DNA from 2 places in the Aquaspirillum sp. LM1 genome. Region 1 is predicted to be linked to the other one. Evidence: predicted binding sites of a transcription regulator. Region 1 holds the regulator's gene; the other holds the start of a gene.

Region 1 (4,044 bases):
AGCAGGCCATCAATCCGGACTGAGCGTGCCACGCGCCACGTCGGTACGGCGTGGTGCATCCCGCTATTCAGAGGGGCGCTGGCCGGATGGCCAGATGACAACGGAGAAACCCGCCTGGGTTTCTCCGTTTTTTATTGTCAAAGCATTCAGTCGCTGTGCTGCTGGATAAAGCGCTGAATCTGCACCACGCAATCCTCCAGATTATCCGGGCGCTCGTGGTCGCCGGGCAGGCAGCATAACGCCACGCCAGCATGACTGGCGGCGGCGTGCAGGCGGTGGGCGTCGCTGACCGGGACGGTGCTGTCGTTCAGACCATGAATCAGCAGCACCGGGCAGCGCAGGTGTGGCAGGTGCGCCAGCGGGGCGATGGCATCAAAGCGGTGGCCGATGATCTGCTGAATCTGCGCCAGCAGCCAGTGGCCCAGCGGCCAGTAGGGAATATGCCTGGCCGTCAGCCAGCGCCGCATCAGTTCGCCGGGATGGGCAAACGCCGACAGGCTGATGACGCCGGCCACGCCCGGACGGCGGCGGGCCACCCACAGGCAGGCGGCAGCGCCCACCGAATGGCCGAGCAGCCAGCGCGGGGCGGCATTGGCCCCCTGCTGACCCGCCAGCCAGTCCAGCGCGGCGTCGAGGTCTTCGGCAAAGCGTGGTAGCGCGCTGTAGCTGTCGTCGTCGCTATGGCCGTGGCAGCGGGCATCGTAGGCCAGAATGCCGTAGCCGGTGGCGTGCAGTGGGGCAATCAGCGGCAGCATCAGCGCGGCGCTGCTGCCCCAGCCATGCGCCACAATCAGGATGGGTGTGGTGGGGGTGGAGGGCGGGCTGTACCAGCCGGCCAGCTGACGCGCACCCACCGTGGCAATCCGGCACGGTTGCAACACGCGCTGCACGGCGGGCAGGGCGTAGGGCCGCTGCACCCGCTCCGGGGTCAGGCTGCGGCGCAGGCGGCTTAGCAGCCAGGCTTTGCCGGCCCGCCCGGCAGCCAGCAGCGCCGCCAGGCCAAGCAGCGGCCAGAACCAGTGCGGCATCAGGGGGTCAAATCACGCGGGAATAGCGCGCCTGAGCCTGTTTTTCGCGCAGATGGCGGTCAAACACCATGGCGATGGTGCGGATCAGAAAACGCCCCCTGGGGGTGACGGTAATCCATTCCTTGTCGATGGTGAGCATGCCGTGGCGTTCGTATTCGGCCAGTTGTTCCAGTTCCGGGGCAAAGTAGCCGGCAAAGTCGATGGCGTGAACTTCTTCAACGGCTTCTTTGGACAGGGCAAACTGGCACATCAGCCGCTGGATGATGTTGCGGCGCAAAATATCGTCTTCGGTCAGCACCATGCCGCGCAGGGTGGGCAGCAGGTTGGCATCCAGCGCGCCGTAGTATTCGTCCAGCGTGCGCACGTTCTGGCTGTAGGTGGGGCCAAGCTTGCCGATGGCGGAAACGCCGATGCCAAGCAGGTCGTGGTCGGCGTGGGTGGAGTAACCCTGGAAATTCCGTTGCAGCCGGCCTTGCTTAAGTGCCACCGACAGGTCATCATCCGGTTTGGCAAAGTGGTCCATGCCAATGAACACATAACCGGCATCGGTCAGCCGGGTGACCACGGCCTGCAAAATGTCCAGCTTGACTTCGGCGCTGGGTAGTTCGGCCTCGTTGATGCGTCGTTGCGGCATGAACATATGCGGCAGGTGGGCGTAGTTGTAGATGGCCAGCCGGTCGGGGTCCATGGCCAGCACCCGTTCGACGGTGCGCATCACGCTGTCGACGGTTTGCAGCGGCAGGCCATAGATCAGGTCGATGCTGACCGATTTAAAGCCGGCAGCGCGGGCGGTGTCGATCACCAGCCGGGTTTCTGCCTCGCTCTGGATGCGGTTGACTGCCGCCTGCACGGCGGGGTCGAAATCCTGCACGCCCACCGACATGCGGTTGAAGCCCAGGCTGGCCAGCAGGCGCACGGTGTCGGCGCTGACCTTGCGCGGGTCGATTTCGATGGAGAACTCGCCGCCGGTCTGCAAATGAAAGTGCTGACGAATCGCCGCCATCAGCCGGGTAAGCTGGGCGTCGTTCAAAAAAGTGGGCGTGCCGCCACCAAAATGCAACTGCGCCACCTCGCGCACGCCGTCACCTAACGCTTCTGCGTGCAAAGTCAGCTCTTTTTCGAGATAATCGAGGTAGATGTCTGCTTTTGAGCGGTCTTTGGTGATGACCTTGTTACAGGCGCAGTAGTAACACACGGTATTACAGAAAGGCAGATGCACATACAGGGACAACGGCCAGGCGCTTGCGCCAATTTGCCTCTGTTGTAGCCAATGCCGATAATCACGCTCGGTAAAACCGGTATGAAACCTGTCTGCCGTCGGGTACGACGTGTAGCGCGGGCCATAGCCGTCGAGTTTTTCAATCAAGGCGCGGTCAAACTCACAACGAGTCGGCGCCAGCATAGCAGTTGTTGCAGTCATCAGAAAATTCCTTGGGCAGGTTGCAAACTTTGCAACAAACCTGTTAAGTATGGTTTGACATGCATCAAGCTCAGGTCACCGTTCATGCGAAATACCATGGTTGAACATACCAATATCCCGATTCACACCCTTAAGGTGTCCTGCTCGAATTGCAGTTTGCGCGAGCTTTGCCTGCCCATCGGCCTGAGCCGCGAAGAAATGTCGCAGCTGGATGCGGTGATCCGCCAGTCGCGCCGGCTCAAGCGCGGCGAATACCTGTTCCGTGCAGGAGAAGGCTTTAAGTCGGTATTTGCCGTGCGTACCGGCTTTTTCAAAACCTGTGTGGGCAGCCATGATGGCCGCGAACAGGTGACTGGCTTTCACATGTCTGGCGAGCTGCTGGGCCTGGACGGCATCTCGGCCAACGCCCACGGCTGCGACAGCATTGCGCTGGAAGACAGTGAAGTGTGCGAGCTGCCGTTTTCGCGGATGGAAAGCCTTGGCCGTGACATTCCCAGTTTACAACATCATTTTTTCCGTTTGATGAGCCGCGAAATTGTCCGCGATCAGTCGGTGATGTTGTTATTGGGCAACATGAAGGCCGAAGAGCGGCTGGCGGCGTTCCTGCTCAACCTGTCGCTGCGTTTTTCCACCCGGGGCTTTGCCGCCAATGATTTCATCCTGCGCATGAGCCGGGAAGAAATCGGCTCCTTCCTCGGGCTGAAACTGGAAACCGTCAGCCGCACGCTGTCGCGCTTTCAGGCCAATGGCTGGATCACTGTCGAGCACAAGCATATCCAGCTGATTCAGCCGGCAGCGCTCAAGGCGCTGATTTCTGGCTGCTCGGGCAGCCAGCAAAGCCACGCCCATGCCATGTAGCCTGCTGCGCTGACGCCATCGCTGGCTGGACACACTCACCCCCGCCTGGCGCGGGGGTTTTGTTCGGCTCCATTTGCCTGTTTGTCCTATACAAAAATACGCCGAACGCGCACAATGGCCCGCTCAAGCCATCTTCAGGAGCATGCGCATGTTGGCCTTTCATACCGACATTGCCGTGATTGGCGCAGGTCTGGCCGGGGTGACCTGCGCCCGCCAGCTGGCCGCCGCCGGCTATCAGGTGCAGCTGTTTGACAAAAGCAAGGGCATGGGTGGGCGCATGGCCACCCGGCGTGGCGAGCAGTTTGCCATCGACCACGGCGCGCAATATTTTACCGCCCGCCACCCCGACTTTATCGCCGAAGTGGCGCGCTGGCTGGTAGATGGCCGCTGCGCCGCCTGGACCGGCCAGGTGGTGCAGTGGCGTGCAGAGGGCCAGACACCCGCCTATCCGGAACAGCGTTATGTGCCGCAACCAGGCATGAGCAGCCTGTGCCGCAGCCTGGCCGATGGTCTGGACGTTGCGCTGGGGCAGCGGCTGGTGGCATTGCAGCGCCAGGAACAAGGCTGGCAGCTCAGCTTTGCCGACGACCAGCCCGCCTGGCTGGCCCGCCAGGTGCTGCTGGCTGTCCCGCCCGCGCAGGCTGCGGCCCTGCTTGGCCCAGCCCCGGAACTGCAGGCGCTGGCTGCCAGCGTGGCGATGGAGCCATGCTGGGCGGCCATGCTGGAACTGCCAGACCG
Region 2 (4,044 bases), 1.8 Mb from region 1:
CTGGCACACCGACCGGATATGTCCGCTGCCACCCTGTACGCCACCAGGGCAGCACACCCGGCCAGACCTCAGAGGGGAAGACCATCATGCATTTGCAATCTTTTGGCTGGCGCTCGATTCGCGTCCGTCTCTACCTGCTGTTCAGCCTGACCCTGCTGGGGGTGATGGGGTATGCGCTCAGCGATGCCTGGTCAAGCTGGCACACCCTGCAGCGCCTGCAGCAAATGCAGGCACTGGAGCAATCCGCCCAGCGCATCAGCGCGGTGGTGCATTCACTGCAAAAGGAGCGCGGCCTGTCTGCCGGCTGGATTGGCGCGCAGGGCAAACGTTTTGCCACCGAGCTGGCCAGCCAGCGTGACGCCACCGACGCTGCCCACCAGATGTTGCGCCGCTATCTGGCCGAGCAGGATCAGCAGGTGCTGGGCGCTGCCGCGCTAAGCGCGTTGAGCGAAGCCGACCGCCAGCTCAACGCCGTGCTGGGTGCCCGTGCCGGGATTTCTGCGCTGACGGTGAGCGCGCCCACGTCATTTGGCCAGTATACCGCCACCATCGACGCCTATCTGGCGGTGCTGGCGCAAATGCCGGCGCAGGCCAGCGATGTGACGCTGACCCGCGAACTGTCGGCGTATGTGCGCTTTATCAACGCCAAGGAACAGGCAGGCCGCGAACGCGCCACCATTAACGCCATTGCCACTGCCGACAGCGCGCTGGACGACGCCCTCTATCGCCGCCTGCTGGGCATTCTGACCACGCAGGAGCTGTTTTTGCGCCAGTTTCAGGAGCAGGCCAGCCCGGCCTCGCGCCAGGCGCTGGAGGCACTGCTGGCCACCCCAGCGGCACAAGACACCGCTGCCCTGCGCAAACGGGTGCTGGAGCGGGTGCATCAGGGCGGCTTTGCCATTGCACCGGACCAGTGGTTTGCCACCATCACCCGCAAGATCGACGCCATGAAGGCGCTGGAAGACCAACTGGCCGACGGCATTCACCAGCAGGTGCTCAGCCTGGGAGACCAGGCGCGCTGGCGGGTGGGGGTATCGCTGGCAGCCAACCTGACCATGCTGCTGCTGGGCCTGCTGTTTGGCCTGCTGGTAAACCGGGTGCTGGCCGCCATTCACCGCACCGCCGACGTGGCCCGCCAGCTGGCGCAGGGCGACCTGACTGCCACTGTGGAAGTGGAAGCCCGCGACGAGCTGGGCGAGCTGCAATCCTCGCTGCAATACACCTTGCAGCATCTGGCGCAAATGATTGGCGAAATCCGCGCCGCGTCTGACCAGCTGAGCAACGCCGCCGATCAGGTATCCACCACCTCGCAGTCGCTGGCACAGTCGGCGTCCACTCAGGCGGCGTCGGTGGAAGAAACCTCCTCGGCCATGGAACAAATGAGCGCCGCCATCGAGCACAACGCCGACAGCGCCCGCCACACCGATGGACTGGCCGCCCAGGCTGCCAGCGAAGCGCAGGCTGGCGAGCAGGCGGTGGCCAGCACCGTCGATGCCATGCGCCAGATTGCCGAAAAAATCCGCATCATCGACGACATCACCTACCAGACCAATCTGCTGGCGCTGAACGCCGCCATCGAAGCCGCCCGCGCCGGCAGCCACGGCAAGGGGTTTGCCGTGGTGGCCAGCGAAGTGCGCAAACTGGCAGAGCGTTCGCAACTGGCCGCCCAGGATATCGGCCAACTGGCCGGCAGCAGCGTCAAACAGGCGGAACAGGCCGGGCAATTGCTGGAAAAAATGGTCCCGGCCATCAGCCAGACTTCGGTGCAGGTGCAGCAGATTGCCCAATCCAGCGCCGAACAGGCCACCGGCGTGGAGCAGATCAACCGGGCCATGGGCCTGCTCAACCAGTCTACCCAGCACACCGCGTCGGCATCGGAGCAACTGGCCGCCACCGCCGAGCAAATGGGCGCTCAGGCCCAGCTGCTGCAGGAAAGCATGGCGCACTTCCGCCTGGAAAAATCCTGACGCCGTTTGCATGGTGCGCTGCGCCCTTGCGGCACACCTCAGCCAGATCATGGCCTTTCCCGTCCGCCCAGCCTGATGCCGGGCGAACCTGCCAGGGGCTTGACCTGGATCAAGATCGAAAGGTGCCCCACGGCTACAGTGCTGTTTAGACAAAGTCTAAACCATAGGGCCACCACCAAGAAGTGGCCGTCACTGCCTGGTCCTGATCGATTTTTACCTGAGGATAGAAGGAGTTATCATGAAACTGATCCACCTGGCCATTCATGGCACCCTGGCGCTGTCTGGCCTGCTAGCCACCGCCTGGGCTGCTGAACCGATTCAGCCGGTACCTGTCGCCAAGGGACAACACCCGGCCATGGTTGAGCTGGGCAAAAAGCTGTTCTTTGATCCGCGCCTGTCCAAATCCGGTTTTATTTCCTGTAATTCCTGTCACAACCTGAGCATGGGCGGCACCGACAATCTGAAAACCTCGATTGGCGACCGCTGGCAGCAAGGGCCAATCAACTCGCCCACCGTGCTCAACGCCCGGCTGAACGTGGCCCAGTTCTGGGATGGCCGCGCCAAAAACCTGCAGGAACAGGCCGGCGGCCCGATTGCCAACCCGAAAGAAATGGGCTTCACCCACGAGCTGGCCGTTGACGTGCTGCGCTCGATTCCGCAATACGTGAATGAATTCAACAAGGTGTTTGGCAGCCGCACCGTGGACATGGGCAAGGTCACCACCGCGATTGCCGCGTTTGAAGACACCCTGGTCACCCCGGACAGCCGGTTTGACCAATGGCTGAAAGGCAATAAGAAAGCACTGACCGCCCAGGAACTGCGCGGCTACCAAACCTTCAAGACCAGCGGCTGTGTGGCCTGCCATAACGGCCCGAATGCCGGCGGGGCCTCGTTCCAGAAAATGGGCGTGGTTGAGCCGTACAAGACCGCCAATGCCGCAGAAGGCCGCGTGGGCGTGACCGGCAAGGACGCCGACCGCTTCCTGTTCAAGGTGCCCACCCTGCGTAATGTGGAACTCACCTATCCGTACTTCCACGACGGCGAAGCCGCCACGCTCGCTCAGGCGGTGGACGTGATGGGCCGCCTGCAACTGGGCAAGAAGTTCAGCGAGCAGGAAATCAGCGATGTGGTCAGCTTCCTGAAAACCCTGACCGGCAAGCAGCCCGACTTCAAGCTGCCCATCCTGCCGCCGTCCACCGACAGCACCCCGCGCCCGCGTCCGTTTGATTGAGCACACCCCAGTGGGGTGCCCCCCATTGGCTGACCGCCGGCCTGCCCTGAGCAGGCCGGCGGCATCCGCTTGACAACGGAGGCCAGGACAGCGATCGTGCTCGACTGTGTTTCCGTTATCAGGGGTTTGCCATGACCATTGCCTTGCCGCTTCCTGCCGAACCGGAAATGGCCCGCCGCCTGCTCGGCGCAGGCATTCCGGTCACCGCGCAGCGCCTGGCCATTGCCCGCGTGCTCTTGCCCCAGCCGGTGCATCTGAGCGCCGAACAGGTGCTGCAACGCGCCGCGCAATACACCGGCGACCTGTCACGCGCCACGGTCTACAACACCCTCAAGCTGTTTACCGCCAGAGGGCTGCTGCGCGAGCTGGCCATCGAGACCGGAAAAACCATGTTTGACTCCAACCCCGAACCCCACCACCACCTGTACAACAGCGCCACCGGCGAGCTGACCGACATCCCGGTCAACAGCCTGACCCTGAGCGGCCAGCCCACCCTGCCCGACGGGCTGGAGCTGGAACAGATTGAAGTGATTGTACGGGTGCGCCCGCGTGAGCCCCAGGCTTCTCCCGCAACGACCGGATAAATTATTTGAAAGTTATACTCAGTCCAGGCAACGGTGAAAGCTCCTGTGCGTCCCCCATCCACTCGCGCATTTTTTTCGGTGTGGCTGGTGAGCGCCATATTTCCACCCACACGGCAGGGTGCGGCTGACGGGCAATCTGTGCTCGGATACAACTCAACAGGCGTTGCTGTTCTGTTGCCAATGGCACCGAGGGGTCTATTTCTGGGTGGCCGCCGGAGGCTTCGTCCAATTCTTTGTGGTTGGTCGCCTGTTTGATGTTCAC

What was found. The regulator FNR, encoded in region 1, switches genes on or off when oxygen is low (the NO sensors DNR and NnrR bind a similar motif). The targets are predictions, from matches to a motif close to TTGATNNNNATCAA.
Region 2: a site for FNR is predicted at 2,067-2,080, ahead of BXU06_RS13820 (cytochrome-c peroxidase). Genes of this name have one in related genera too.

What each region holds. Positions count from the first base shown of each region.
Region 1 is NZ_CP019509.1:1,394,530-1,398,573, reverse strand. It holds gene BXU06_RS06020 (propionate--CoA ligase) at 1-23, shown strand, start outside; gene BXU06_RS06015 (alpha/beta hydrolase) at 147-1,028, opposite strand; gene hemN (oxygen-independent coproporphyrinogen III oxidase) at 1,036-2,448, opposite strand; gene fnr (fumarate/nitrate reduction transcriptional regulator Fnr) at 2,545-3,306, shown strand; gene BXU06_RS06000 (NAD(P)/FAD-dependent oxidoreductase) at 3,455-4,044, shown strand, end outside.
Region 2 is NZ_CP019509.1:3,193,888-3,197,931, reverse strand. It holds gene BXU06_RS17745 (methyl-accepting chemotaxis protein) at 87-1,967, shown strand; gene BXU06_RS13820 (cytochrome-c peroxidase) at 2,206-3,198, shown strand; gene BXU06_RS13815 (Fur family transcriptional regulator) at 3,330-3,782, shown strand; gene BXU06_RS13810 (hypothetical protein) at 3,784-4,044, opposite strand, start outside.